2 linked regions of the Bacillus pumilus genome follow. The protein of the gene in region 1 interacts with the protein of each later gene in a pairwise test. Links are inferred from orthologs where the notes say so. Each region holds a gene or a part of one and is shown in the gene's direction. Other genes may lie near its edges. The genes, in order: hprK and GKC25_RS04750.

What was found.
Region 2: the proteins of hprK (region 1) and GKC25_RS04750 interact in binary tests that used the Bacillus subtilis proteins (3 or more experiments, as listed by UniProt). The link is inferred for Bacillus pumilus from one-to-one orthologs.

What each region holds. Positions count from the first base shown.
Region 1 is NZ_CP046128.1:3,017,969-3,033,497, reverse strand. What follows is about bases 1-2,903. They hold hprK (HPr(Ser) kinase/phosphatase), read left to right. Parts: upstream 1-937; coding sequence 938-1,870; downstream 1,871-2,903. Other genes in these bases: GKC25_RS15540 (nucleoside recognition domain-containing protein), read left to right, coding at 2,726-2,903; lgt (prolipoprotein diacylglyceryl transferase), read left to right, coding at 1,882-2,706; nagA (N-acetylglucosamine-6-phosphate deacetylase), read right to left, coding at 1-760. Outside these bases: more of GKC25_RS15540, read left to right, coding at 2,904-3,670; pyrophosphatase PpaX, read left to right, coding at 3,667-4,317; GKC25_RS15530 (acyltransferase), read left to right, coding at 4,319-4,837; GKC25_RS15525 (Rrf2 family transcriptional regulator), read left to right, coding at 4,907-5,335; GKC25_RS15520 (NAD(P)-dependent oxidoreductase), read left to right, coding at 5,421-6,062; GKC25_RS15515 (C39 family peptidase), read right to left, coding at 6,280-7,074; GKC25_RS15510 (ATP phosphoribosyltransferase regulatory subunit), read left to right, coding at 7,308-8,483; hisG (ATP phosphoribosyltransferase), read left to right, coding at 8,476-9,117; hisD (histidinol dehydrogenase), read left to right, coding at 9,114-10,403; imidazoleglycerol-phosphate dehydratase HisB, read left to right, coding at 10,400-10,984; imidazole glycerol phosphate synthase subunit HisH, read left to right, coding at 10,984-11,622; hisA (1-(5-phosphoribosyl)-5-[(5-phosphoribosylamino)methylideneamino]imidazole-4-carboxamide isomerase), read left to right, coding at 11,619-12,356; imidazole glycerol phosphate synthase subunit HisF, read left to right, coding at 12,353-13,111; bifunctional phosphoribosyl-AMP cyclohydrolase/phosphoribosyl-ATP diphosphatase HisIE, read left to right, coding at 13,108-13,737; GKC25_RS15470 (tetratricopeptide repeat protein), read left to right, coding at 13,868-15,328. UniProt on the Bacillus subtilis protein: Catalyzes the ATP- as well as the pyrophosphate-dependent phosphorylation of 'Ser-45' in HPr, a phosphocarrier protein of the phosphoenolpyruvate-dependent sugar phosphotransferase system (PTS).
Region 2 is NZ_CP046128.1:967,524-983,093, reverse strand. The notes cover bases 53-2,996. They hold GKC25_RS04750 (HTH-type transcriptional regulator Hpr), read left to right. Parts: upstream 53-1,186; coding sequence 1,187-1,807; downstream 1,808-2,996. Other genes in these bases: GKC25_RS04735 (hypothetical protein), read left to right, coding at 2,963-2,996; GKC25_RS04740 (DUF3267 domain-containing protein), read left to right, coding at 2,362-2,880; GKC25_RS04745 (YhaI family protein), read right to left, coding at 1,785-2,129; GKC25_RS04755 (YtxH domain-containing protein), read left to right, coding at 643-999; GKC25_RS04760 (hypothetical protein), read right to left, coding at 323-514. In the rest of the region: more of GKC25_RS04765, read left to right, coding at 1-52; more of GKC25_RS04735, read left to right, coding at 2,997-3,148; GKC25_RS04730 (YjcZ family sporulation protein), read right to left, coding at 3,202-3,291; GKC25_RS04725 (YjcZ family sporulation protein), read right to left, coding at 3,437-3,523; GKC25_RS04720 (peptidylprolyl isomerase), read left to right, coding at 3,685-4,569; GKC25_RS04715 (sporulation YhaL family protein), read right to left, coding at 4,623-4,850; 3'-5' exoribonuclease YhaM, read right to left, coding at 4,967-5,914; GKC25_RS04705 (ATP-binding protein), read right to left, coding at 5,977-8,766; GKC25_RS04700 (metallophosphoesterase family protein), read right to left, coding at 8,783-9,997; GKC25_RS04695 (YhzD family protein), read left to right, coding at 10,170-10,358; GKC25_RS04690 (enoyl-CoA hydratase), read right to left, coding at 10,390-11,163; GKC25_RS04685 (hypothetical protein), read right to left, coding at 11,193-11,381; GKC25_RS04680 (cation:proton antiporter regulatory subunit), read left to right, coding at 11,734-12,231; GKC25_RS04675 (cation:proton antiporter), read left to right, coding at 12,235-13,458; GKC25_RS04670 (lysine N(6)-hydroxylase/L-ornithine N(5)-oxygenase family protein), read right to left, coding at 13,494-14,768; GKC25_RS04665 (coproporphyrinogen III oxidase), read right to left, coding at 14,844-15,570. UniProt on the Bacillus subtilis protein: Negative regulator of protease production and sporulation.

The sequences.
Region 1 (15,529 bases):
TCAGCTCGGTATGAAGATTCTCGTTCGTAAGAGCAGCTCCCACAGCATTTGGTTCACGATGCTGAAACGAACTCAGTGCATTATAAAGATGCGTGACATGGCGTGCACCATGCTTTGCTGCTAATTCAATCATGTCATGACGAGCATTCGTATGTCCAATAGAAGGAATGATGTTTTTTTCTTGCAACAGAGAAAGAAAAGCAAAGTCAGGGTCTTCCTCAGGTGCAAACGTGACAATTCGAATAAGCTGTTGAGAAGCATCCAGCCATTTTTCAAAAAGAGGGAGATCGGGCTGCTTTATCCATTGAACAGGCTGTGCCCCTGCTTTATCTTTAGAAATAAAAGGACCTTCAAGATGGATACCTAAACATTGTGCCTGAACTCCTGCTTGTTCTTCATTATAATGTTTCCACTGAGAGACATTTTTAAGTGCTTGCTCTATCTCATGATGGTTTTGAGTGATGGTTGTTGCTAAAAAACTTGTCGTTCCTTCTGATGGTAAGTTGTTAGCGAGTGTATTCATGGCTTCTGATGTCGCATCCATCATGTCTGCTCCATATCCGCCATGGATGTGAATATCAATCATTCCGGGAAGTAAATAAAAGTTTTCCCGGGAAATATATACTTTTTCATAATTTCCTGTCGGTGGTGATGTTGAAATATAGTCAATCTTGCCGTCGCGTAAACCGACAAAACCGTTTGCAATCATTTCAGTCTTTGTCACAATATGAATATTGGAGAGCAATAAAGAGCTGCTCATGATTGTGCCCCCTTTAGTCATTGTCTTTGACTTAGTTTACCCTTTTTAAGTATAGTTGTCTATACCAGTGAAACAGATGAAACAGGATCAGGATAAAATACTGTTTTGGGATCATGATTGAAAGTGATAAAATAGAGCTGTATTTCTGAATCGCCTGTGATAAAAGGAGGAAGAAGCGTGCCGAAAGTTCGTACGAAGGACATAATGGAACAATTTCATCTTGAACTGGTAAGTGGGGAAGAAGGGATTAATCGTCCCATTACAATCAGTGATCTTTCCAGACCAGGTATTGAAATGGCTGGTTATTTTACATATTACCCAAAAGAAAGAGTTCAACTTTTAGGGAAAACAGAGCTTTCTTTTTTTGAACAACTCCCAGAACGCGAACGAAAGCAGAGAATGATGTCTCTTTGTACAGATATTACCCCTGCAATTATTTTGTCACGAGATCGTGAAGTGCCGAAGGAATTAATTGAAGCTTCAAATGAAAATGGCGTCCCTGTGTTACGATCAAGCCTAAAAACGACAAGACTTTCGAGTCGGTTGACCAACTTTTTAGAAAGTAAGCTTGCACCAACGACCGCCATTCATGGCGTGCTCGTAGATGTATATGGTGTAGGTGTATTGTTAATTGGAAAAAGCGGAGTAGGAAAAAGTGAAACAGCCTTAGAACTAGTGAAGAGGGGACACAGGCTGGTCGCAGACGATTGCGTGGAAATCCGTCAAGAGGATCAGGATACGTTAGTTGGAAGCGCACCAGAGCTGATTGAACATCTTTTAGAAATCCGTGGATTAGGCATCATTAATGTGATGACCTTATTTGGAGCCGGTGCTGTCAGAAGCTATAAGAGAATTACGATTGTGATGAACCTTGAGCTTTGGGAACAAGGCAAACAGTACGATCGTTTAGGACTTGAAGAAGAGAAGATGCGAATCATCGATACAGATGTACCGAAGCTGACCATCCCTGTCCGGCCAGGACGAAACTTAGCGGTAATCATTGAGGTGGCTGCGATGAACTTCAGGTTAAAACGCATGGGACATAATGCGGCGGAACAATTTACAAGTAAACTTGCCGATGTCATTGAAGACAATGGCCAGGATGAATAGGAGTTGTCTATATGAACGAAGCGATTCAGCCAATTGATCCGATTGCTTTTCAGCTCGGACCTCTTTCGGTTCATTGGTATGGTGTGATCATTGGGGTCGGAGCCTTGCTGGGACTCTGGCTCGCACTGAGAGAATGTGAGAAGAGAGGAATCAATAAAGATACGTTTATTGACTTAATCTTATTTGCGATTCCAATAGCCATTATTTGTGCACGAATTTATTATGTATCCTTCGAATGGGATTACTATCAGCAGCATCCAAATGAAATCATTAAGATTTGGAATGGCGGAATTGCTATTCACGGCGGGCTGATAGGTGCTGTGCTGACAGCGATCGTCTTTACAAAAGTGAAAAAGGTATCCTTTTGGAAAATAGCCGATGTAGCAGCACCTAGTATTTTACTAGGGCAGGCGATTGGTCGCTGGGGGAACTTTATTAATCAGGAAGCGCATGGTGAGGCGGTTTCAAGAGCCTTTTTAGAGAATTTGCATTTGCCAGAGTTTATCATTAATCAAATGTATATTGATGGGACCTATTATCACCCAACGTTCTTATACGAATCATTATGGAATCTTGCCGGTGTTGTGATCTTGATTTTATTACGCAGAACATCGCTGCGCAGAGGCGAAATCTTCTTGTCTTATTTAATCTGGTATTCAATCGGTCGTTTCTTCATTGAAGGGATGAGAACGGACAGCTTGATGCTGACAGAACATCTACGAATCGCTCAAATGATTTCGATTGCCATTTTTGCAGTGGCTGTTCTGCTGATGTTCTTTAGAAGAATGAAAGGATACGCATCGATTCCTTATAAAGAGAACACCTCATCGAATTAAGCAGGGGGGATCAGAAGAGATGGGAGAGACATGGAAAAACGGCTTAAAAGCAGGGCTATCGACAACTTGGACACTTGGAAAAGTCATCTTTCCGGTTACCATTCTCGTCAGTATCTTGCAGCATACGCCTGTTATGGATTGGATCATACAATTCATACGGCCATTTATGGGGTTGTTTGGTCTTTCAGGAGAAGCGGCCATTCCGCTTGTATTAGGAAATGTGCTGAACTTGTATGCGGGCATAGCCGCCATTCTGACACTAGATCTTCCTGTGAAGGAAGTGTTCATTTTGGCCGTGATGCTGTCCTTTTGCCATAACCTGATCATCGAATCGACAGTGGCAGCAAAGGTTGGACTCAGAGTGTCTGTCATTTTGCTGGTCAGAATCAGCCTTGCTGTTATTTCGGCTATTGTCATTCATCTCGTTTGGCAGGGAGGCCAGGAGCCGGCACAATATGGACTGCTGACGGCAGCTCAGACGGCTGATGTGCCTTCCAGCTGGTACATGATTGTCCTTGTCGCTTTACAAAAAGCCGTACTCGGTGTGCTCCAGCTCGCCTGTATCGTCATCCCTCTCATGATCATCATTCAATTCATGAGAGATTTAGGATGGCTCCATACGCTGTCTAAGTGGCTGTCTCCATTTACGAGAATGCTTGGAATGAAAGAAAATACGTCGATGACAATGGTAGCTGGATTAACCATCGGTCTGGCATACGGAGCCGGCGTGATGATGAAGGCAGTGGAAGAGGACGGCGTGAGTAAAAAGGATTTAACCCTTGCCTTTATTTTCCTTGTTGCCTGCCATGCAGTGGTCGAAGATACGCTGATATTTATTCCACTTGGGATTCCTGTGTGGCCGCTTCTTGTCATCCGTCTGATATCTGCTATTTTATTAACAGCTGCCATTAGCTATATTTGGCGGAAGCGGGAGCTTGCAGCTGTTAGAAAGGAAGCCATATGAACGAATCAACTATTAACACCGTGCTATTTGATTTAGATGGCACATTAATCAATACGAATGAATTAATTATTGCTTCATTTCAACATACGCTTGATCATTATTATCCTGGTCAGTACAGCCGTGAAGAGATCCTTCATTTCATTGGTCCATCATTGTTTGATACATTCTCTGCGATGGACCCTGAGCTAACGGATGATATGATTCAGATGTACCGAACGTTTAATCATGAACAGCATGATCTGCTTGTGACTGAATATGAGACTGTTTTAGACACATTAAAAGTCCTGCAGGATCAAGGATTTAAACTTGGGATAGTCACAACAAAAATACGTGATACGGTTTTAATGGGTTTGAAGCTGACAGGTTTAGAGCCATTCTTTGAGGTGATTGTGACGCTCGATGATGTCCAAAATGAGAAGCCGCATCCAGAACCTGTCCAGCTGGCATTATCCAAGCTTGGCAGTGATCCACATGAAGCGGTGATGGTCGGCGATAATTATCACGATATTTTGTCTGGTCAAGCGGCAGGGACAAAAACAGCAGGTGTTGCTTGGTCGATTAAGGGAGAAGAGGCCCTTTTAAAGCATCGCCCTGATTTCATGCTGAAGAAAATGAGTGATCTCCTGGCGATTGTTGGAGCTGATTGAGTTGAGAAAAACAGATCGTTATCCTGTAAAAGGGGTCAATTCGTTACGACAAGTCTATCGGACGGTTTCCTTTTTCAAAGTGGTGAAAAACTTTATTTTCATTCAAATAGCACGGTACACGCCTTTTATGGGAATGAAAAATTGGATATACCGAACCTTTCTTCGTATGAAGGTCGGCGAGGATACGGCGTTTGCCTTAATGGTCATGGTGGATCTCATGTTTCCTGAGAAAATCAAGGTCGGTCGAAATAGTGTGATTGGCTATAACACGACCATCTTGTCCCATGAGTATTTGATTAAAGAATACAGACTTGGGGAAGTCTATATTGGTGACGAAGTCTTAATTGGAGCTAATTCAACCATTTTACCTGGTGTAACCATTGGGGATGGGGCGATCGTATCGGCTGGTACACTTGTTCATAAGGATGTTCCAGCAGGCTCATTTGTTGGAGGAAATCCAATGCGCATGATTTATACGAAAGAAGAAATGAAAGCACGTCAATCTACGTCTGCTGAGTAGCTCGGCAGACTTTTTTGTTGACAATATGTTATGGTGTAACTATAATGATTACAACAGAGGTGAGAAAACATGAAAATCAGCAGCAGATTCACTGTCGCTGTCCATATTCTGGCCTTGCTATCACTTGAAAAAGGATCATTACAGACATCGGAGGATATCGCGGGAAGTGTGAATACAAACCCAGTGGTCATCCGCCGCATTATGAGTAAATTAAAAAAAGCAGGCCTAATCTCAACGAGTCTTGGCAAAGGTGGTTCTCAGCTGAACCGCAGTGAAGACGACATCACGCTGCTGGATGTGTATAAAGCGGTTGAAGTGGTGGATGAGGGAGAGTTGTTTCAAATCCATGAAAGCCCAAATCCTGACTGTCCGATCGGTGCGAATATCCAGGCTGTGCTTGAGTTAATCTTGTGCCGCGCTCAAAGTGCGATGGAGCAAGTGCTTGCTGAGATCAAATTAAGTGAACTAACGCAGGTGTTAATCAAAAAAATTGGATGATTATTCAATTTTTTTTACCTCTGTTGTAACTATACTGGTTACACCTTTATTTATCAAATAAAATCATTTTACAGGAGGAATTCATATGAAGATTGGTATTATTGGCGCTACAGGTAAAGCAGGACAGGAAATTGTAAAAGAGGCTCAATCTAGAGGACATGAAGTGACAGCCATCGTTCGAGATGCACAAAAGGTGACTAATTCATCCGTAGCTGTTATCGAGAAGGATGTGTTTCATTTACAAGCAGAAGACATCAAAGGCTTTGATGTCATCGTCAATGCATTTGGTGCACCTGCTGGACAAGAGCACCTTCACGTAGAGGCTGGGAAAAAGCTTATTGATATTTTGAAAGAGATATCGGATACGCGTTTAATCGTTGTGGGCGGAGCAGGCAGTCTATTTGTTGATGAGGCTCAAACAACAAGACTTGTTGATACACCAGAATTTCCAAAGGAGTATGTGGCGACTGCTTCACAGCAAGGTGAAAACCTAAAAGATCTTCAACAGACCGAAGGATTAAAATGGACTTTCCTCAGCCCTGCTGCATTCTTTGACCCAGCAGGCAAACGCACAGGTTCTTATGTGAAAGGGAAAGACCAGCTGATTGTCAATTCTAAAGGTGACAGCTATGTGAGCTATGCCGACTACGCCATTGCCCTTGTCGATGAAATTGAGCAGGCTGCCCATGTTGGAGAACGTTTTACCGTTGTATCTGAAGCAGAATAAGTCGTTTCACTGCTGCTAAAAACCATGAGTGAGAAGTCTAACGAATTATCTCTCATTTTTACTAAAAAAAGGTTGAATACTTCATTGTAGGCGGAGGAGTAATGACAGCTGCAAAGCTTGAAGACCGCCTGAAGGAAATACTAGAAAGATCATCATGAAAAAACATCCTCTATACGGCTAGAGGATGTTTTTTCATGTTTTCAATGAGAAAGGTGTTCTACGCTTTAATGATAATCGCCTGCCGGCCCATCTGTTCCCAAGAATCCTCAAACTGATCGCGATCGACTTTTTGATTCTTTTCACCGTATGGGTTATTTAGGTAGACATGTTCCTTGTCATAGCCCGTGATGACCACGCTATGCATATTAAAGCTCACATCTATTTTGCCATTCGGGGTATTCCATGTTTCGATGTTATCTATTTTGTCGAAGGTGGATGTGGTAATCACCCAAACAGGATACCCTTTTTCAAGTGATTGATAGATGGCTTTTTTGACAGGTTTTCCGCTTAAGTCGACGACTTGAGCGCCCGCATATTTTTTCGCAAGCTGATAAATAGGTTCATGGTAAACACCAAGACCTGGTCCATTCTCCATATCGCCTACAAACCCGTCATGCGGGTCTCCTTTTAAGCCATTTTCATAATTGAGCGGAACACGTTTGATTTCATTTGCCAATGCGTCTTTCGTCACTTGCTCATAACCGCTGTAATGAAGAAGCATCGCTAAGCTTGTGACTTCGCATCCATTATAAAGCTTTGGGGCATCCATTTGATTGTAGAGGATGACGTCCATGGCTTTTTTACTTCCTTTTAAAGAAGAATATGTGTTGTCTGTTTTTTTCGTTGATCGTGTTTCTTCAGCTGCGAGTGCCGTATCGTTTTCTTTTTCTTTGGCTGCTTCGTGTGGTGAAGCTGCCTTCTTGACTTGGTCGATTTGTGTCACGTATATAAAGCCGAAATAAACAAGGCATGCGCACAACAAAGTTAAGATTAATGTCTGGATGAACTTCACTGTAATCTCCTGTGTTATTCAATATTTTTAAGTATTATAGCACGTTCTTTTATCAAACATGCAGAAAAGGGACAGGTGTCACTTGAATGTAATAATTCCACAAATTTTTCATGAAAATAGAGAGAAAATAAAAATGATTGATTTAATTACTTTATTTTGTTAGCATATTATCATATTAGCGAACTAAAGGATTCGGAATTTTTTGTTTTAATGTGTTGGAGGTGCAGAAGAGCATGTTTATGTTTGAGAAACCATATGGTATGCGGGATTCATTACCAGGATTGTATGAGACGAAGAAAAAAGTGAGACATTCATTAACAGAGGTCATGAATGGCTGGGGTTACCGTTTGATGGAGACACCAACGCTTGAATTTTACGATACAGTCGGTGTTCAATCGGCGATTACAGATACACAGCTCTTTAAGCTTTTAGATCAGAACGGGCAAACCCTTGTACTCAGACCTGATATGACGGGACCTATTGCGAGAGTGGCGGCTTCAAAGCTTCATGAACAGGCGTATCCGCTTCGCGTTGGGTATGCGGCCAATGTGTTCCGGGCGCAGGAAAGAGAAGGCGGAAGGCCATCAGAATTTGAGCAGGTCGGAATTGAGTTGATTGGTGATGGGTCGATTAGTGCAGATGCTGAAGTGATCGCGCTTGTCGTATTTGCATTAAAAAATGCCGGGCTAAAGTCCTTCAAAATCGCGATCGGGCATGTCGCTTTAGCAGAGACGTTATTTGTAGATGTATTGGGAAATACAGAGCGTGCAAACGTCCTCCGCCGATTCTTATATGAAAAGAATTATGTAGGATACCGCCAGCATGTGAAGCAATTGCCACTCTCCTCCATCGATAAAACGAGGCTGTTACAGCTTTTAGAGTTAAGAGGCGGCCAGGAAGTCACAGAGCGGGCAAAGGAAATCGTCGTTTCACAAGAGGGAAAAGAGGTGCTCACACAGTTAAAATCGCTTTGGGAGACACTTGAAGATTACGGCTGTACAGAATATATCCGTTTAGATTTAAGCATGGTGAGTCATATGAGCTACTACACGGGCATTTTGTTTGAAGTATTTGCAGATCATGTTGGGTCAGTCATCGGAAGTGGCGGCAGATATGACCAATTGCTGGCTCATTTTGATGCACCTGCACCAGCTACAGGATTCGGACTTCGATTAGACCGTCTGCTTGAAGCGCTTGATGCAAAAGAAATCAATGAGCCGCAGGAGGCAGTGATTTTTAGTAAAGAACAACGGCTGGAGGCTTTTGCTTTTGCAGAAAAGGAGCGGTCAAAAGGGAAAAAGATCGTCCTGCAAGACTTAGCAGGGATTGAAAATATTGACGCGATGACCAAGGCATTTGAGCAGGTGACTTATTTTATCGGCGCTAGAAAGGGAGAGTCAAATGGGTAAAGTGTTGACGATGGCGATGCCAAAGGGCCGGATATTTGAAGAAGCAGCTGGGTTGTTGAGACAGGCGGGATATCAGCTGCCAGAGGAATTCGAGGATTCAAGAAAGTTAATCATTGATGTACCGGAAGAAAACCTCCGCTTTATTTTAGCGAAGCCAATGGATGTGACAACTTATGTCGAGCACGGTGTAGCGGATGTTGGCATTGCAGGGAAGGATGTCATGCTCGAAGAAGCTCGTGATGTGTACGAAGTGCTCGATTTAAACATCAGCAAATGCCATTTAGCGGTTGCCGGATTACCGGGAGCCAGCTGGGGCGGTGTCGCGCCGCGTGTGGCAACAAAGTACCCAAATGTCGCATCTTCCTATTTTAGAGAACAAGGGGAGCAGGTGGAGATCATTAAGCTGAATGGTTCCATTGAATTAGCACCGCTCATCGGACTCGCCGATCGTATTGTTGACATTGTCTCTACAGGTCAAACACTCAAGGAAAATGGACTTGTTGAAACGGAGCATATTTGTGATATTACGTCACGGTTTATTGTCAATCCTGTGAGCTATCGGATGAAGGATGCGGTGATCGATGAAATGGCGCAGCGCCTTGCAAGAATCATTGAAGGGGAGGAAACATCATGAACATCACCTACATACAAGAAGGTGAGACAGAGACACTCTCACTCAAGCGGACTTTAGATACAGGCACGGAAGAGCAGCGCCTGGCTGTTCAGCGGATTATACAAGAAGTGAGGCTAAATGGTGATCAAGCGGTACAATCTTTTACAAAGCAATTTGATGGAGTGCTGCTTGAAGATCCGCTTGTCACAGAGGAGGAAATGACAAAAGCCTCCGAACGCATGGACCCAGCCATGATTCAGGTGATCCAAACGGCTATCCGTCATATTCGCACATACCATGAGCGTCAGCTGACATCCTCTTGGTTTTATCACCAGCAGGATGGCTCGATGCTTGGACAAAAGGTGACACCGCTCGATGCAGTCGGTGTGTATGTCCCCGGCGGAACAGCTGCTTATCCCTCATCTGTTTTAATGAATGTGATTCCGGCGCTTGTCGCTGGTGTTGAACGAATTGTCCTTGTCACACCTCCAGGGAAAGATGGCCATCTCTCAGACGCTGTACTGGCTGCTGCAAAGGAGCTCGGTATTTCTGAGATGTATAAAATGGGCGGTGCGCAGGCGATTGCGGCACTTGCCTATGGAACAGAAAGCATCCAGTCTGTTGATAAAATCACAGGTCCAGGCAACATATATGTAGCGCTGGCAAAGCGGGAAGTATTTGGCCAGGTAGACATTGATATGATTGCCGGTCCAAGTGAAATTGCTGTTCTAGCAGACGATACAGCAATGGCACGTGAGGTGGCGGCCGATTTACTTTCGCAGGCAGAGCATGATGCACTGGCATCTAGTATTTTGGTGACACCGTCTAAGACACTTGCTGAAAACGTGCAGGCTGAGATGAAAACGCAGCTGGATACCTTGCCAAGAAAATCAATCGCCGCACAATCCATACAAAATCATGGCCGTATATACGTGACAGATTCCATGGATCGTGCAGTAGACGTCGTCAACCAGTTAGCGCCAGAGCATTTAGAAGTGCTGACAGCATATCCAGAATCACTTCTTGGTCAAATCAAGCATGCAGGGGCGATTTTTTTAGGGCGTTATAGCCCTGAGCCGGTGGGAGATTATTTTGCAGGACCAAATCACGTGCTGCCAACCAACGGAACGTCTAGATTCTCCAGCCCGCTTGGTGTGACCGATTTTCAAAAGAAAACGAGCATTATTTCATATAGTCAAGAAGCGTTTGAGACACACAGGGATAGCATTGCGGCTTTTGCCAGATTAGAAGGGCTCGAAGCGCATGCAAGGTCGATTGAATCGAGAAAGCGGGAGGAATCGTCATGAGACAGGCGGAAACAGCGAGACAAACAAATGAAACGAATATTTCGTTAGCGTTAGAGATTGATGGGGAAGGAAAAGCAGATATTCAAACAGATGTCCCTTTTATGACACACATGCTTGATTTATTTACGAAGCATGGACACTTTAATTTGACCGTCGATGCGAAAGGAGATACGGATGTTGATGATCACCACACAACAGAAGATATCGGCATCGTGCTTGGGCAAATGTTTAAGGAAGCGTTAGGTGATAAAAAGGGAATTAAGCGGTATGGCTCCAGCTTTGTTCCGATGGATGAAACGCTTGCCCAGGTCGTGGTCGACTTAAGCAATCGCCCTCATTTGGAAATGAGAGCGGCCTTTCCAAGTCAAAAGGTCGGTACCTTTGATACAGAGCTTGTGCATGAGTTTCTTTGGAAGTTTGCGCTAGAAGCTCGTATAAATCTTCATGTGATTGTTCACTACGGAACCAATACGCACCATATGATTGAAGCCATTTTTAAAGCGATGGCACGTGCCCTAGATGAGGCAACAACCATTGATCCACGTGTGAAAGGGATTCCTTCGACAAAGGGGATGCTCTAATGATCGGAGTCATTGATTACGGAATGGGAAATTTGTTCAGCGTATCAAAAGCATTGGAACGAGCAGGTGCCAGTTATATCGTCTCCTCTGATGTGGAGGAGCTCAAAAAGGCAGATGCTTATATTTTGCCTGGGGTCGGTTCGTTTCGTGATGCGATGCAGCTGTTAAAACAGACAGGACTTGAAGAGTTTATCCACCAAGTTGTGCAGGAAGGAAAGCTGCTATTTGGTATTTGTCTTGGGATGCAGCTGTTATTTGAAGAAAGTGAAGAGGCAGGACGTACGAAAGGTTTGGGGCTGTTAAAAGGGCGTGTCGTTCTTTTAAAGGATCGCGACCAGGATGGGCAAAGGCTGAAGGTGCCTCATATGGGGTGGAATGAGCTCACATTTCATCAGCCCTCCCCATTGTTTGATGGTGTACCGGAAGGATTTGCGTACTTTGTTCACTCTTATTATGTAAGTGATATGAATCCAAAAGAGCAATTAGCAAGTGCGGATTATGGCGTTCAAGTACCAGCAGTTGTCGGCAAGGGGAATGTGCTTGGCGCACAGTTTCACCCTGAAAAAAGCAGTACAACGGGAATGGCGCTGCTCAAACAATTTATTCAATTAGCAAACGAACAGAGGGTGAACAAATGAGTGAATTTACATTGTATCCAGCGATTGATATGAGAAATGGCAAATGTGTACGGCTTGTGCAAGGAGATTATGATCAAGAAACCATTTATGGAGATTCGCCGCTTGATATGGCTGCGCGGTTTGCAAATGAAGGAGCAAAGTGGATTCATCTCGTTGACTTAGATGGTGCGAAAGCAGGGAATCGCGTCAATCATGAGCATGTACTGGCGATTGCTTCATCCTTAGATGTGAATGTACAAATTGGCGGCGGCATTCGGACAGAAGAAGACGTTGCCTTTTATATAAACAAAGGTGTAGCTAGAGTCATCCTTGGCAGCTCCGCTGTTTCTAATCCCGCCTTTGTGAAAAAAATGCTGGCGCAATATGGGGAGAAAATAGCGATTGGGATCGATGCGCGAAATGGCTTTGTATCGACTGAGGGGTGGCTTGAAACGTCGAAAGTGAAGGCGGAGGAACTCGGCAAAGAATTGGCAAAGGAAGGTGCGGAGGTCTTTATTTTCACGGATATTCAAATGGATGGCATGCTGTCTGGACCCAATGTGGAAAGTACAGTTCGTTTAGCAGAAGCTACTGGCAAACAAGTCATTGCTTCAGGTGGTGTAAGCGCGCTAGCTGATCTTCAAAAGCTGTCAGTACAAAAACAGTCAGGTGTTTCTGGTGCGATCATCGGAAAAGCCCTTTACACGAAGCGGTTTACTTTAGCTGAAGCAATTGAAGGGCTTGACCGCGTATGATGACAAAACGAATCATCCCATGTCTCGATGTGAAGGAAGGGCGTGTGGTCAAAGGGGTGCAATTCCTCGGCTTAAAGGATGCTGGTGATCCGGTAGAATTAGCGCAGATGTATGATGAGGAAGGTGCGGATGAACTTGTCTTTCTTGATATTTCTGCCTCTCATGAAGGCCGGAAAACGATGGTGGATGTGGTCAAGCAAGTGGCGTCCACTCTTGCCATCCCTTTTACGGTAGGCGGCGGAATTAACCACCTTGATGACATGAAGCGCTTATTAAGAGCGGGTGCAGACAAAGTATCTGTGAACACAGCGGCAGTTTTAAGACCAGAACTGATTTCAGAAGGCGCCGATTTCTTTGGTTCCCAGTGCATCGTCGTCGCAATAGATGCAAAGTACGATGAAGAGAAAAAAGAGTACATGGTCTACACACACGGAGGGCGCCGTCAAACGGATATAGAGGTCAGCGATTGGGCAAAAGAAGCCGTGCTGAGGGGAGCAGGAGAGATTTTACTGACAAGTATGGATGTTGACGGTGAGAAAACAGGCTTTGATCATCGATTAACAAAGCTTGTGTCAGAAGCCGTCACCGTGCCTGTCATTGCCTCGGGAGGCGCTGGCAATGCCCAGCATATGCTGGAGGCATTTACAAAAGGAGAAGCTGATGCAGCATTAGCAGCCTCCATTTTCCATTATAAAGAGACTTCAATTCAAGAGGTAAAGACATACTTGAGAGAACACGGGGTGAAGGTCAGATGAAACAGGCAAACGAATTATCCTTTAATGAGGCAGGCCTGATACCTGCGATTGTACAGGATGCTCAAAGTAAGGAAGTATTGACATTGGCGTATATGAATCAAGAATCCTATGAAAAAACACTGGAGACAGGGGAAACATGGTTTTACAGCCGGTCGAGAAACGAGCTTTGGCACAAAGGCGCCACATCTGGGCATACTCAGCGAGTCACATCCATTCGATATGACTGTGACAAAGATGCTCTGCTTGTTCTTGTCACACCAAGTGGACCAGCCTGCCATACTGGCAGCTATAGCTGCTTTTCGGAAGAAGGCGTGAAGCTTCAAACGGAAGAGCAGGATCGTTTTGCGATTTTAAATGAACTTGAACAGGTGATTGCAAAACGTCAGACAGAAATGCCAGAAGGCGCTTATACAACCTATCTATTTGAAAAAGGGGTCGATAAAATCCTAAAAAAGGTAGGGGAAGAAGCGTCAGAGGTCATCATTGCAGCGAAAAACCGGGATCAAGAAGAATTGAAATGGGAAACAGCCGATCTCCTGTATCATCTGCTTGTGTTATTACGTGAACAGCAATTGCCGCTTGATGAGGTATTAAAAGTATTAAAAAAGCGTCATCAAGGTGAGTGAAAAGCCGGGGGCACCTCTGGCTTTTTGTTTTTGAGTGAAAAACAAATCCTTCCTTTTCTTTTGTTCTATGTGACGACTCGTGAAGTATGTTATACTACACACGGTACACTGTTCGAAATGGAGGGTATCGGTGAGTAAATACACTTCTCAAAATAATCACACACAAGTCGTCCAGCTATTCCAAGATGGGCATTACTTTTTTCATAAAGGTCTAAAAGCTTATAGAGAAAGAAATCTATCTAAAGCGAGTAAGCTGATACAGCGGGCTATCGTACTTGAGCCTGAAAATGTAGAAATGCTATCACAGCTTGCCATTATTTATACTGAAATGGGTCATTACCAACAATCAAATGAACTGCTTGATTTCATACTTGAACATATCGATGAAAACATGTCTGAGTGTCACTATTTTAAAGCCAATAATTATGCGAACCTAGGACTCTTTCAAGAGGCATATAAGTCAGCTACTGCCTATGCTTCATTGGAAGAGAACGGGGAATTTGCAGATGAAAATGACGATCTCCTCGACCTGCTCGATATGAGCGACGAAGAGGACGAAGATTTTCCTTACGATCAGGATGACCTGATTGTCAAGCAGGATCAAGCGAATCACTTGCTAGAAAGCGGCAGGCTTGATGAAGCCATTGAAATGCTGGAACAGATGATTGTTGAGTATCCAGAATTTTGGTCAGCGTATAATAATCTCGCTTTGGCCTATTTTTATTCTGGTCAAATCCATCAGGCGAAAGAGATGTTGAACCGGGTTCTTCATGAAAATCCGGGTAATCTGCATGCCCTTTGCAACCAGCTTGTCTTCTATCATTATGAAAAAGAAGAAGAAAAGGTCAATACGTTAGCGAAGCAATTAACGCACGTGTATCCAATATTAAGTGAACAGCGTTATAAGCTTGGCGCAACATTTGCCCTAGTTGGAGAATTTGAATGGGCCTTTAAATGGCTTTATTCTTTGTACAAAACAGGCTTTCAGGGAGATAGTACATTTTTATACTGGCTCGCAAGCGCAGCTTATTATACAGGCCACAAAACGCTTGCACAGACGGTTTGGAATAAGATGGTCGAAGAAGATATCGATGCAGATGAAATCAAGCCGTGGCAGGATAAACCCGAGGAGACTGAGCCAATGGTCTCCATTGAGGAGCGGCTGACTGCGTACTATGTGAGCAAACAAAAAGGGGAACGTGACGTTCTTCAATCTGTCCTTGATGCACACGCAGCGAAAACAGCCTTCGAACAGCAATTCATCGAACTGCTCTTATACGAAGATGAAATGGAAGTGCGGTCGTTTTCAGAAGATGCGGTTTTCGCAAAACAGGCGGCATCCAGCTTGGAAGAAGCTGTTCAGCCTGACAGCCATATGCCTTATTTTTGGTTATTCCATATTATTCAGCAGGCACGTGCTTCTGGCGTAGATAAGAAAAATGCGCCTGCATGGGCAGCAGCATCTTATTATTTATGGATGAAGGAGCAAGAAGAATCAGCTGTGAGCAAAAAAGAGATTGCAGCCTCTTTTCAAATCAGCGTTCAAACACTGTCTAAATATGAACAAGTCATTTGTGCGTTAATCGATTAAATAGGTAAATAGATTCAGCAGATTGCAGCATGGCCGAAAAGGTCATGCTTTTTTCTTGGATAAAAAGGTGGGATTTGCAAGGATTTGGCGAAGTATGACAATCACGACATGTTTTTGAAACATAAATGTAATAAAAATATTAGCTCATTTTGTCGATGTCTCATGTATAATGAAAATCGTGGATTAAAACAAAGACATATA
Region 2 (15,570 bases), 2.1 Mb from region 1 along the record:
ACAGCCTTTATCTTCCTAGCCCTTTTCTTATCTTGCTTGAAGATAAAGAACAAAGTGGTGCTGACCGCTGTGTTAACTGCGATTGGAACCATCGTATCCGGCGTGATTTTCCTATCTGCCGCTTTACTAATTACTGGACTGCCAGCTGCATTACCGGCACTTCTTGTGGGCGTTGTCCTTCCAGCAGCCGTGATTAATACCATTGCCATGGTATTTGTCTTCCCAATTGCTCAGTCCATTCTAAGGCGTGCAAGAATGATAGAAGTTGCTTAACGAATAATCGAACCTCTTCATAATAGATGAAGAGGTTTTTTTCATGCTTTTATAAAAGAAAAAGGGTCAGCAGCAAAATGAGGAGCGAAATCCCTGCACCTGCCGCACACACAAGTGCTTTTTGCTTTAATACATGTTTTGGCGGATAAGACCCTGCATACCCCAGCTGTCTTGCATAATGAATAGAACCACCTGTAAAAACGACACCGATACACGTAAAAACGAACAGAAAGACAGACAACCTTCTCCCCTCCCTTTTCTTCAAAAGTATGCTAAAATAAAGCAAGCTATGTATGGAAGTTCAATGAAGCTGATCGTCAGCTCAGAGAGAACATGCGAATGTGTAAAATTTGACTAGAGGTGATTTGAATGGCTAGTGGACGTTCTTTATTAACAGGATTATTTGTAGGCGGTCTCCTCGGAGGTGCGGCAGTGCTCCTGACGACTCCCTCTTCTGGCAGAGATGTGCGCGGAAAGATGAAAGACGGCTATGACAAATTCGAAGATACGCTGACAAGATTAAAAAGAGATGGACAAGCTTTAAAAGAGCAAATTGTTGAAACAGCAAAAGAAAGCGCAGAGGTCATTAAAGAAGTCGGAACTGAATTACAAGCATCGATTCAGCAATGGCGCGAAGAAATCAAACCTCACCAGCAGGACTTGCAAAAGGAAATTCAGGAAATTGAGGAAAAGCTCAAACAACTGGAGAAAACCTTACAAAACTAATATACTCACGAAAAAATATTCGTTTACAAAAGTGTGCGGGGTGCGTATCCCGCACTTTTTTTGTTGAAAAAAGGTTATTTTGTCAATGTTTTTCATGAGTTTTAAAAATTCTTGAATTTTCAGCTTTATTAATCTTTATTTTATTGGCATAATAGAATTACAAGAAAAAGAGAAGTAGGTGAAATGGATGAATCATTCGGAACAGCCTTTCGATGTAAAAGAAGCACTTTTATTCAGTCAAAGAATGGCCCAATTGAGCAAAGCTCTTTGGAAATCCATTGAAAAGGACTGGCAGCAGTGGATCAAACCGTATAACCTAAATATCAATGAACATCATATTTTGTGGATTGCGTATCAATTAAAAGGAGCTTCAATATCAGAAATTGCAAAGTTTGGCGTCATGCATGTATCAACGGCGTTTAACTTCTCCAAGAAACTGGAGGAACGAGGATTTTTAAAATTTTCTAAAAAGTTAAACGATAAACGCAATACGTATATTGAGCTAACGCCAAAAGGCGAAGAGACATTCCATAAACTACTTGAAGATTATGACCCGGCACGAACTGGTATTGTCAAAGGCGCACAGCCGCTTCATGACATTTACGGAAAGTTCCCTGAGATTTTAGAAATGATGTGTATTATCCGAAACATCTATGGTGAGGATTTCATGGAGATTTTTGAGAAATCGTTTTCAAACATTGAGAAGGACTTTTTGAATGAGCGAGGAAAAGTCACGAAAAAGCCTGAGGAACTTGAAGACTCAGCTGATGCAGCAGAAAAAGCGGCTAAAGCAAATCAAATTGTTTAATGATCTTTATAAATTCATTCATTAACGGCTGAAACAGCCCTTGATCATGCAATGCAAATATCGTCTCATGCACATCCAGCTTTTCAATTAACTGTCCTGCAAAAAGCGCAAGCATATCGTCAAACATGACGTAGCCTTGTGCTTTTTGCTTGTCCATTTCCTCTGAAAGCTCAGCACAAATACGCTCAATTTCCTTCGCCTCTTCTTTCGATACCCGCTGCCTGATCAATAATGCATAATATGGATAACGGCTCATATCGGTCGCCGTCAGCAAAAGTTCCATATAATATTCGAGCTGGCTCATTCGTTCCTCAATACTCATGTACGTTCCCTCTTTCTCTTAGTCTTTCTATTTTAGCCGAAATTACTCATTGACGAAAGAGACGAACCTCCCTCTTCTGTCTTTTTTTCTTGAAAAACCCAAAGTTTCCTCTCTTTATTCCATATGAAGGCAACATTTTATTTTTTTTCAACAAAACCATTGATTTTTATCCTCAGGAAGAGTAAATTATCTTGAGATATTCAATTAGTTTTTTAAGATTGGAAGGATGAAAATGAATTGTTGGAAAACCATTAATCTTGAAAAGGATTATGGTTATACGAGACTGCTGATTTCAGCTATAAGTCTTGCTATACTTTTTTTCATTATGGCTTTTTTATGTTTTCAACTGACTCATCCTGAAACGAGACTAAGCAGCCACAACGCACCGCTTTTTGCTGTACTTTTACTTATGACATTGCTTGTCCACCGTGTGGTTCACTTGATCCCAGTGATGAAAAACAAGAAAAAAATGACGCTATTTAAACGAAATTGCTGGAAGCGTGTGCCAAAGAAAGTAATGCTTTATTCACTTCTCAGTCCATTTTGTGTGATTTCAACGCTTTACTTTGTGTTAGGCGTGGCGTTTCCAATGTATGCACACTATTTTATCATCATCGCAAGTATTCATGCAGGCTATTGTTTGCCTGACTTTTTATTTGCATGGAAACTGCTCAAAGCACCTAAATCCTGCATCATCGATCAAGCCCAAGACGAGTTTGATATTTTAGTTGACCAAACTTCCTCATCATAAGGTTTTTAAAGCCAACTTCTATCTTTTTCATAAAAAATTTGGTAATGTAGTATGGGAATAGCATAGAGAGGGGGGATCTCCGATAGTTTTATTTTACTTCATCGTCTTTGCCGCGTTTATTGTGTATTCAATAAACAGGCTTACTAATACATTATGCCTTGTCAGAGAGATTCCTGAAGAACGGCAAGATAAGGTGTTTCGCTTTATCAATGTATCGATACTGATCTTACTGATCTCATCATTTGTTGAAATTACCATTTCTATTTAAGATCAAAGCAAAAGCTGCCAGTTTGAGGGCAGCTTTTTGTGTATATTGATTGATTAGCAAATCCAAGATGCACCGATAATGATCAATAAGATGAATAACACGACGACTAGTGCAAAACCGCCAGCAAAGACTTCTCCTCCCATGTAAAAACACCTCCTGCCAGTTCTTGCTCTGTTCTAAGCTCAGTGTATGCAAAAAAAATGAAAACGTTTAGGCACCTGTCATCGTTTGAAAAAAGAACCGCCCGCACGCATGGCAGGACGGCTCCTTTCTGTCACAGCGATTTAATTAGTAAAGATATGCTGCACCAACGATGATCAGCAAAATGAATAGCACGACCAATAAAGCAAACCCATTAGAATATCCTGCTCCCATATAATTCAGCCTCCTTTTTGTGATCACTATATGTGTATGCCGCGCGCAAATTTTTGACTAGACGAATGCCCTCCCATTTGCATTTCTTTTTACAGCGTGTCACAATATGTTATGATACAAGCAATGATAAATAAATTGGAAAGATTAGGAGTGTTTTTTGAATGAAAAAAATGGCTTTAGCAGCTGTAACAGCAGTTAGTGTTTTAACTCTTGGCGCATGCAGTAGCGGTGATAAAGATGTCATCGCAACAACAAAATCAGGAGATGTCACAAAAGAAGAGCTTTATACAACTCTTAAGAAACAAGCAGGTGGAGATGCTTTAAATCTACTTGTTCAACAAAAGGTTCTTGCTGACAAATACAAAGTATCAGATAAAGAAATTGATAAGAAAATGGAAGAATATAAAAAGACACTTGGTGAAGATCGTTTAAAACAACTTCAAGATGAATTCGGAAAAGATTACATCAAAGATCAAGTGAAATATGAGCTGCTGACTCAAAAGGCTGCCAAAGCTAACATCAAAATCACTGATAAAGAAGTAAAAGCGTATTACGATGACCTAAAAGGGAAAATCCGCGCAAGCCACATTTTAGTAGCTGATAAGAAAACAGCTGACGAAGTGGAAAAGAAATTAGATAAAGGTGAAAAATGGGATGCCGTTGTGTCTGAATATTCAACTGATACCGCTTCAGCAGCACAAGGCGGCGATGTAGGCTGGTTCGCAAAAGAAGGCCAAATGGACGAGAACTTCAGTAAAGCTGCTTTCAAACTAAAAGTGAATGAAATCAGCAAACCAGTGAAATCACAATTCGGCTACCATATCATTAAAAAGACCGAAGAACGCGGTAAATACGATGACATGAAAGCAGACTTGAAAAAAGAACTGCTTAACCAAAAACAAGCAGACACAAATGAAATCCAAACGATCTTAAACAAATTGGTGAAAGATGCCGATGTGAAAGTAAAAGATAAAGAACTTGAAAACACATTCAAAGAAAAGTCTCAACAACCCGCACAAAATCAACAACCTCAACAAAACCAGTAATCACAAAAAAAACCTCTGCCGTGATCGTGCAGAGGGGTTTTTATATGACCTGATTAAGCAATCGAGTCTTCATGTGCCGCCGTATCATGTGATCTTTTCACTTGCTGATCCTGACGTCTACGCTCTCTTTCTTGTTCCATTCGCTCGATAAAAATTTCTCCTTCCTTTTCAATAAAGGATTGATCAATCTCTTGCTCCTCTTTGGCCGTTGTCATTAATTTATACGCACAGAAAATAATGCCAATGATACATGCATACACCCACCATGGAAAAAACAACATTTTTTCATCGCCTCCTTTTTTCAGAACAGCTCTCTCTTCCTTTGTGTTACATGCTTATGCGAAAAGAAGACAAGTTATGAAAAAAACGCCCGCAATAAACGGACGTTTTGACATGGTTATTCGTGATGAAAGGTTGGTTTATAAAATGAACGATTCTCTAGCGCAAAAATACGTTCTGTATATTCTCCTGGCTTCACATGCTCAAGCGCACGATCCATCATATTCATCTTCGCATCTAAATTATCAATATAGTGGAGTATTTCGGCTTCCTTCACCATTGGTGGTTTCGGGCTGCCCCACTCTCCTTTTCCGTGATGACTCAGTACTAAGTGCTGTAAAATCAGAATTTCTTCTGAATCAATGCCAAGCTCTTCTGCAGCTTTCGCAATTTCTGTCACCATAATCGAAATATGACCGATTAAATTCCCTTCCACCGTATAGGTGGTTGAGACTGGGCCCGAAAGCTCTTTGACTTTTCCTAAATCATGAAGAATGATGCCTGAATATAAAAGATCTCGATCTAATGATGGATATAGGTCAACAATTGATTTAGCCAAATGCAGCATGGACACCACGTGATAAGCAAGACCAGAGACAAATTCGTGATGGTTTTTTGTCGCTGCTGGATAGTCAGCGAATTCCTGTCCATATTTTTTCAGCAAATGCCTTGTAACACGCTGTATATTAGGGTTTTTCATATCAAAGATATATTGCATAATCGTATCCATCATATCATGTTTTGGAATAGGAGCTGTTTCGAGAAAATCATCAATTCGAATTTGCTCATTTTCAGCAACAGGGCGTATATTCCTAAGTTTCAGCTGATTCCTCCCGCGATAATGATGAATATCGCCTACTACCTTCACAATGGTTTGCGCGGCATAGGTTTGTTCATCATTCTGCTTTGCATCCCATAGTTTCGCCTCAATATCTCCACTTTGATCTTGAAGAATTAACGTTAAAAATGGTTTGCCATTACTCGCAATCCCTTTAGTAGATGATTTAATTAATAAATGCAGGTCAACTTGTTCGCCGACATCATAGGTCATGATCCCTTTAGCCATTCAATAAAAGCTCCTTCCATGTTTCTGCTCATATAAGTATAACATAAGTCATTATTTGTCAATCATTCAACTGCTAAACTCGTAATCTGTCCATCTTCTGCTGCTTGCTTCATATGCTCATGACAGGTGAAATAAAACAGCTGTGTTTCAAAACGTGTGAGCTCGTTCATCATCTCCAGCACTCTTCCTAGACGAACGTGATCGAAATGAACGAAGCTGTCATCCATCATAAACGGAAGCTGACAATCTTGCTGATGAGACAAAGCGAGCGCAAAACGAATCGCCAGATAGATCTGTTCACACGTTGCCTGTGAAAGCTCCTCTGGACGGAATATTCGTCCATCCATTCTTTTCACCATCAGCAAGTCATCTTCAGGTGAAAATAAAATCGCTTCATAACGATCATTTGTTAACGGTTGAATAAAACTTGAGGCTGTTTGAAGCAATGCAGGCAGCCTTGTTTCTTTATGCTCATTCAATTTTTCTCGTATGACGGAGCGGACAAGCTGAATTGCCGCCCATTTTTTTGCGAGGTGCTTCGCATGCTCCTGCTCTGCGGCAAGCTGATGAGTCAAATCAGACACCGTTCCAGAAGCTTCTATTTGCCGGATTTCCACCGCTAGTTCTGCTAAACGTTTTTCCATATTCTCCGCATTCAATTGAACGTCATGAAGGTGCTGCCTTGCTTCTGCACACTCCTCTTCAAGGAGAGGTAATCCTTTGCGAACAATCCATTCCTCCTCATCAAAACAACCGCTTCTATGAAGCTCTTGATTTAGCTGCTGCAAATGGGAAAGCCGTTCCCGGTATTCTTTAGATAGATGAGAAAGCACTTGGTAATCTTCTTTGGACTCTGCTTCTACTTGACGAAAAAGCTCGCCAGTTTGTTTTTCGTAATATTGAATTTCCCCTTCTAGTGTCGTGAGCTGCTGGATCGCATGTTGAATAGATACGTGCAATGTCTGGCGTTCTTTTTCTCTTCTCGCCTCATCTTTCAATATCTCTTGAAAAGCTGAGATATTCTCCTGAATGGTTCCTTCCTTTTTTTGAAGGATACTGCTTAACGCTGAAACCCTGCCCTCATAAATCGATTGCTGATCGGAAAGCATGCCTATTTCACGATGAAGCTCCTCATATGCCGCTGTATTCATTTTTAATTGTTTTAGGATATGGAAGGCCTCTACTAGGAAAGAAAGCTCAGACGACAAGCCAAGCTGTCTCTTCTTTTCCTCTACTTGCTGCTGGACAGGTTCCAGCTCTAGCTCCCAGTCTTCATATTGCCGAATGATTCTTTCGTACAGAAGCTCCTTCTGCCTCATAAGTGTTTCAGCTGAAGCTGCCTGCACTTGAAATGAATCAAAGGCCCCTTCGCCGCTTCTTTGTTTCATAGGGCTCATTTGACTTAATGGGTAAATGAGAAAGAAGAGAAAAACAGAAAATCCCGCAAACAAGAGCGTGATCCACCACTCTGTTAAAAAGAATAGAACAAGCAGAAGCACCACATCAAATGCGATCAAGCCTCGGAATAACGACGCCCGGGAATGAATCGGTTTCTTTTTCGATCTTGTCCCCTTCGCATCATCTTCTGCTCCGTGCTGTCTGACTTGCTGTTCCTTTAATCCTTTTAGAGCGGCTTCTGCTTCGTCCAGCTCATGTCTTGCGTGATCAAATCGTTCATCTAACTGCGCTTTTCTATCCATGAGACGAACGTATTGAGTGACAGTCTCCTTTAATTCCCACTCAAATTCAAGCGAATCGTCAATTTGTTCGAGCTTTATCGGGCGCTCCCACTTTAGCTTTGCTACCGCTTCGTCTATTTTTTGTTTCAATGAATCACGGTTTGCTCGACACTCTGCTATGTGCTTTTTCACAAGCTCAGCATCAGCTGCTTCATCTACGACTCGTTTCATCTCCATTATGGTATCCTTGTCATAGAGCGGTTGAACTTGTACGAGTGAGGTTTGCAAATGGTCTAACTTCTGCTTCAGTGCAGTCAATTGAGCCTTTTTCGGGTGAAGGTGTGATTCTAGTTTATCCAGCTCATGCTCTGTTTCTGCTCTAAAACGTTTGAATCGGTCTGGATAGCGGGCTAATTCCTTTTTTAATTCCACTTTTTTCTCAATCATGGGATAAACTTGAATGGATTCAGCCAGTTTCTGAATGTGTTCCTCAGCTTGCTTCATTTCACTTTGAAGCTTTTCGATCGTCTCTGTTAATTCAGATTGCTCCCGTTTCTTTTCGGTATAGCTGCCTTCTACCAATCTCGCTTGTTTCAGCTGACCTGTCAGCTCTTTTAAACGATCAAGCTGCTGGTTTAATTCAGGCTTGCGTCCATTTGGTTTAAACAGCTGCTCCTGCTGCTTTAGCAGCCTGCTATCCATCTTGGTGGCTGCATCCGAGCCAAATAAACTTGAGAAAAGTAGAAATTCGCCTATTTGGTCCTGGTTTAAGGCTTGGACATTTTGCAGTCCAAACACATCAAATGAATAGATTGATTGATATAATCTGCGATCCGTTCCCTTTAAAAGTGTCTGTAGAAAAGCTTCGTCTTTCACTTCACCATTCGGTAAAAATACCTGTGCTTGCCCACCGCGATCGGACGTTCTCTCAATATGAATAACGCCTAACTCATCATCTTGGCAAGTAAGGGAACCACCATAAAAAGAACCCTGTTTCGTCTTGTACATCTTGTTTTTCGGAAAACCAAATAACATCGATTCAATAAACGTTTTCAATGTCGTTTTCCCCGATTCATTCAGGCCGTAAACTAGCTGAAAACCGTCATCAGAAAAGTGAAAGGTCCGATTTGAAAATTTCCCGAAATGGGCGATATGGAGTGAACGTATTTTCATTGTGCCTCTCCTTTTCTCATAATTGCTTTAGCTGTTCTGTCAGCAGCCTTTGTGCTTCTTCTTTTATATCCACTTCATCCTCTTTTGTGAGAGCTTTTCCTGACTTTCTATAGGTTGGGTGACGCTTGATCGGTGATAGAAGCTCTTCATATGCCTCAAACTGTGAAATTTCAGCAGTGAGTTCCTTCAAAAAAGAATCTTCTGGATAGACGACATCCTCGTTTGTTCGGCAGTCAATCGATATCACCCAAACGAATACCTCTTCATCTTCTTCCTGTTCATGAAGAACGGTCAACAGCTCCTCAAGTACCTCAAGCTGAGTACGCTCAAAGTAAGGAGGAGCATCACCCGTCAATTCAATTTTCACAAAATGAGGGACGCCCTCCTCTTTCAGCTCACTGATTTTGCTATCCACAAGTGTCACAAGATCCGTCATATGAACCGTTTCTGTCATGTCTATTGCAAGTGTCTCAAACATCACATCCGCACAGCTAATAAATTCCGCTGTCTCAGAATCCTCGGAGAGTTGAATAACGTAACAGCCTTTCTCTCCTGTTTCTTTAATATGTCTGCCCTGCATGTTACCAGGGTAAATAATCAACGGGTCTTCATGCAGAAGGGCTCTCTTATGTATATGTCCAAGCGCCCAATAATCGAAATCCCGTGAAAGAAGCTGCTCAAGCTGAAATGGTGCATACGCATCATGCCCTTCTTGTCCGGCTAATGTACCGTGAAGCATCGCAATGTGATAGGCAGCATCTGTCGTTTTGACATAATGAGATGTCATATTTTCATAGACAGCCCGCTCTTTGTAGCTAAACCCATAAATACTTGCAACAAGCTGCCCCCCTCTATAGTAGGATTGCTCACTTGGTGTACTGCTTGAAAAAACGTGCACATTCTCAGGCCACTCAATCGGTGTCCATTCACCGCCTAAATGATCATGATTACCATAAATAATAAAGACGTCAATCCCTTGAGTTTGCAGTCTTAGAAACTGATTTCTTAAAAACAGCTGTGCTTTCAGACTGCGATTGGATTCGTCAAATAAATCTCCGCTCAGCAGCACAAAGTCTACTGCTCGAGCAATGGCGAGATCAAACATATTCTTCGCACTTTGAAATGTACTTTCTTTGAGCCGCTTAAATGGTAAGCTAGGGATATTCGACATTCCTGCAAATGGACTGTCTAAATGTAAATCTGCGGCATGAATAAAGGTGAGCTTAGTCAAACGTCTATCTCCTTGTCCGATACTGTCATTGTCCATATTTTATCATGCCATTTTTACGAATGCACGTTCTATCGCTCTCATTCTAAAAAACACAGTTTTAAGAGCTAAAAAAGAGGTTTTGCCTTATTCATTGTTTAATTACATAGAAAAGCAGAGGAAAGGGAGATGAGGAATGGAGAAGACATACTTTTTAACTGTATTTGACCGGTCGGGTGAGACCTTATTAAATGAAAAAATCACAACGGATAGTGATGAAAAGGCAAAGGAATTAGGGCGCCATCGCTTAATCGAACAGCAATACACGAAGCATTCCCACCGGCTCGTTGATGATGCAGGCAAGCTTCTTTTATTTGAACGTTAAAAAAACCGGCATTCGCCGGCCTCACATTCGTTTATACGTTCTGAAACACAGGTCGTCTTTTTTCTAAAAAGGCCTGAATGCCTTCCTTATGATCATGACTTTGCCTCAGTCTTGCCTGTGCTGCCCTCTCCTTTTGAAGAACGGCTAGCAGCTCAGGTTCTGACTGCTGAAAATAGATCAGCTTTGTTTCAATAAATGCTTGAAGCGGCATGTTCATAAACGGCTTCACACATACTTTTTGATACGCATCGACTTCATCCTGAAACACCCCGTCTGCAAGGCGCAGTTTTAACGCTTCTTCAGCCGGCAGCTTTTGTCCGCTCCAAATCAATTGTTTCGCGGTTTGTTCACTGACTCTTTTTGTGAGAAAAAAATGCCCTCCGCCATCTGGAATTAACCCTACTCCATTAAAATTCATGGCGAGCTGTGCATCCTGATGCATAAACAAGTAGTCACAGCTTAAAACAAAGCTAAAAGCAAGGCCTGCCGCTGACCCGTGGACAAGGGCAATCGTCACTTTTTTCATACCGGCTAGAGAAAGTGTAATTCCCTCGATCAAATCCATCACACGATGGAAATCTTCTTCACTTTCCTGCTTAAGCATCATGCCAATATCTCCGCCTGCTGAAAACCCTTTCCCCGCTCCCTTGATCACAACGACTTTTGCACTGCTTTCTTCCGCTGCATCACACGCCTCTTTGAATTCAGCAAACATGTCCACATGAAATGAATTATAAGCATCAGGCCTGTTGAAAACGATTTCAAAAATATCCCCGTCTAACTGACAATTGATATATGTCATCATCCATCCCCCTTTTCTTTTAAACTCATGACTTAATTCCATTTCAACCCGAATAATCCCTTTTCCTCTTCATAAAAAATTTCAAGATCAATTGATACCAAAACAAGCATAATTGTTGAAACAAGAAATATATTTTTATATAGTAAATGAAGAAAGAAAATGATTTTGAAAGGGGGAGGATGATTGATAAGGTGTTCCATATTCATATTGGTTAGTTTCATCGTCATGTTTTCTCCTTTTTCAAATGTCGTTTTTGCTCCACAGGCAGAAGCGAGTGCACCTAGTCTTATTTCTCCATCCATCTACGATGAAGAAATTCAAGCTGTGAAGACACCTCCATTTTCAAAAAAACATGCCTCCTCTATTCTGTTAAAGAACAGATTATCACTGGCTGATTCAAAGATTTTTCTTCTCAAGCCTGCTCCATCAGCTGCGTTATCCATTGATCTATGTTTTTTGGAAATGAAGTGTGCGATCCCCATTATGTGTCAATCAAATTACCTCTACTGATTCATTTTATTTCATCCGTATTACTATATGAAAAACACAACCTATCATATTCGGAGGGATAAAATGAATATTAAAGAAAATGATCTTCCTGGGATCGGAAAGAAATTTGAAATTGAAACGAGAAATAGAGAAAAAATGACGATAGTGATTCATGATGATGGCAGACGGGAGATTTATCGTTTTGACGATGATGATCCAGATGAAGTGCTGTCCACCATTTCTCTCGATGATGCTGAATCAAGGCAAATCGCTGCGATTATCGGCGGCATGGTGTATAAACCGCAGGCACTTGAAACCATTGAAATGGCCTTCAATGACTTAATGATTGAATGGTTTAAGGTGGAAAAAGGCGCAAAAGCGGTTGGACATACACTCGGTGATTTAGATGTGCGGCAAAACTATGAAGTCACCGTCATTGCGATCATTAAACATACAAATGAAAAATTACTGAACCCTGGTGCCGATTCGATTATTGAAGCAAATGATACGATGGTCATTTCAGGCGAAAGAAAACACTTAAAGCGATTGATTCGTGATTTTCTTTCTAGAGGGGGAGAGTGATGAATGGATCATTTAGTCTTTGAAGTTGGGACGGCGCTGATTCTCATCGCCATCGCCAGCTTAATCGCCAATAAAATAAAATTCTCTATCATCCCTTTTCTCATTGTCCTCGGTATGATCGTTGGGCCGCATGCTCCAACCATCGGGATCATTGATCTAAAATTTATCGAAAGCACCGAAATTATTTCGTTTTTTGGCAGAATGGGCGTCTTGTTCCTTCTTTTCTATCTTGGACTTGAGTTCTCTGTCGGAAAGCTTATTAAATCGGGCAAATCCATTGCTGTCGGCGGATCTATTTATATTTTGATTAACTTCAGCTTAGGACTGCTTTACGGTTTTATCACAGGGTTTGGGTTCCTTGAGGTTCTCATTATGGCAGGGGTTATCACGATTTCATCCAGTGCCATTGTGGCCAAAGTCCTTGTTGATTTGAAACGGACTGCGAACCCTGAAACTGAGTTAATTCTTGGGATCATTATGTTTGAGGATATTTTCCTCGCTGTTTATTTATCCGTCGTATCTGGTCTTGTCCTTGGAGATGCCACAACGGTTAGCGGTGCCTTATTATCCATTTTCATTGCTTTTGGTTATATGATGCTTTTCTTTATCATCGCACGTAAGCTGCCAAAACTATTAAACAAGTTGTTCGATATCCGTTCGAACGAAGTGTTCATCATTGTGATTTTTGCGGCTTTATTCTTTGTCGCTGGTTTCTCAGAGACAATCCATGTAGCAGAGGCCATTGGGGCACTCTTACTTGGTCTTGTTTTCTCAGAAACAGAGCACTCTGACCGCATCGAACATCTTGTGGTTCCATTTAGAGATTTCTTCGGGGCCATGTTCTTCTTCAGCTTCGGTCTCAGCATTGATCCATTTACATTAGGTGATGCCTTCTGGCTTGCGATCGGCGCTGTGATTCTCACCTTCATTGGGAACTTCACTGCTGGAATGTTCGCTGGAAGAAGAGCTGGATTTTCTCATAAAGCCTCTTCTAATATTGGATTAACCATCGTATCACGAGGAGAGTTTTCAATCATTGTAGCCGAGCTCGGTATTGCGGGCGGACTTGCCGCTACCTTGAAGCCATTTGCTGCATTGTACGTCTTAATCCTTGCGATTTTAGGACCGCTTGTGACGAAGGAATCTAAGCGAATTTATCAAATCCTAAACAAAATCTTCAAATGGAAAACAGAAAAACCAAAAGTGAAAAAGGAAACAACGATCTAATGAAAAAGGGCCCTATGCTTGGGCCCTTTTTCATCTTATTCAAATTGCTGAAATGCTGTTTCTTGCTTGACTGACGCTTCTTTCATCCCGCGAATCGTTTGAATCACTTTCTGGTTGCGGTAGATGGATAGTTTTAAATTGGTCGCCGCTGTTCCATGAGAGTGATCAAGATGCGTGAATGTAAAGAAATGATGAGGGCGCTTGTCTTTGAACACAAGCCTGAAGTCTTCTGTCACTTTAAAATGCTCTTCACTTTCCCATTCAATCAAAGGTTCATACGCACTAAACCACGCCGGGATATTCGGAGTGTACCCTGTAGCCAATACGGCACGATCAGCTGTTATGCTCTTTTCTTTCTTTAGCTGCCACTGCTTTAGGTGCAGCTTCAGGGACTGATTCTCCTCCACCTGAATCGCTTCAAGCTCGGTCATTGGCTGAATCACCACAGATGGCTCTTCACCTGTAACAGACCGATGATACAATTCCTGATAAATACGCGAGAGCGTCGATGCATCTATACCATTTCTTAATCCAGTCAGCCTAGGCAATGTGTTCATTCGTTCTTCATAAGGAAGCGAATGGAAATATTCGACGTACTTCGGTGTAAATAGCTCCTGGCCAAGCTCTGCCGTCTCCAGCTCTCTAAATTCACTAGATCGCGTAAACCACGAAAGCTGCTGTCCTTTCTTTTGATGCTGAAGCAGGTCTAAGAAGATTTCGGCTGCACTCTGCCCAGAACCAATCACCGTCACCGACTCAGCTTCATGAAGTTCTTCCTGCTGGTCTAAATAACGGCTGCTATGTGTCACATATGGCAGTGCAGCATCAGGCACATCGACAGGAATCATCGGTTTGCTCCCTGTTCCAAGCACGACATGCTTTGCACGATACTCAGAAAGCGATCCATCCTTCAATCGCCGGACTTTCACAAGATAACCACCTTGGCAGTCCGTCACTTCCTCTACCTTCATCCCAAATTGACAGCTATCTAATTCACCTGCGACCCATGATAAATACTCATTGAATTCTCTTCGCGGAATGTCAAACTGTTCAAATGTATAGAACCGGTGAAGTCTATTTGATTCATGTAAATAATTTAAAAATGTATACCTGCTCCTTGGATTCGCCATCGTCACAAGATCAGCTAAAAAGGAGACTTGTAAATCCGTTCCTTTGATCAGCATACCAGGATGCCAGGCAAACTCGGACTCCTGTTCAAAAAAACAGCATGAAACATCTTCATACTCCTCTAACAAAGCCGCCAAACCTAAATTGGCGGGCCCAATCCCAATTCCGATCACATCAATCATATGTACACCTGCTTTAACTTTTTATCACTTATATACCCTTTTACAAATGAAAAAAACACTGCGTCACCGCAGTGTTTAAACGTGAGGAACAAATAATGACTCAAGAAATTCAATTTTCTCTTCGGTATAGTGTTCATAGCGGTCATTATACGATTTTGGATCTTTTGGATTGGCATACTGCGTAATTTTTCCTGAACGCGGATCAATGAATTTACTAGCAGCACCGCATCCAATCCCAATGATTGTCTGCACTTCTTCCATAATAATGATATTATACAAACTTTCCTGTCCATCCAGTGAATACCCGACATTTTCAAGGTTCCCTAAGATGTTTTTTTGTCTATATAAATAATAGGGATGATAGTCATGTGCTTTCGTCCAAGCGACCGCTTCATCCATCATACGTGTGATTTCTTCCCGGTCTGCTACTTGATATTTGTCCTTATTGCGCGTCATCTCAGAAGCTCTTTTAAAGGAGAGCGTATGCACAGTTAACGATTCAGGCTTAAGTTCTTCAGTCTGCTGCAAGGAATGCTGGAATTCCTTTAGCCCTTCTCCCGGCAAACCAATAATTAAGTCCATATTAATGTTATTCATGCCATACTGTCTTGATAAGTGATACTTTTCAATCGTTTCTTCTACACTATGGTGCCGGCCAATGGCTTTCAGTGTTTCATTCTCATACGATTGTGGATTGATGCTAATCCGGTCAATATGATATCGGTTTAGCACCTCTAGCTTATCAGGTGAAATCGTATCAGGACGTCCTGCTTCGACAGTCACTTCCCGTATATGTTTCACA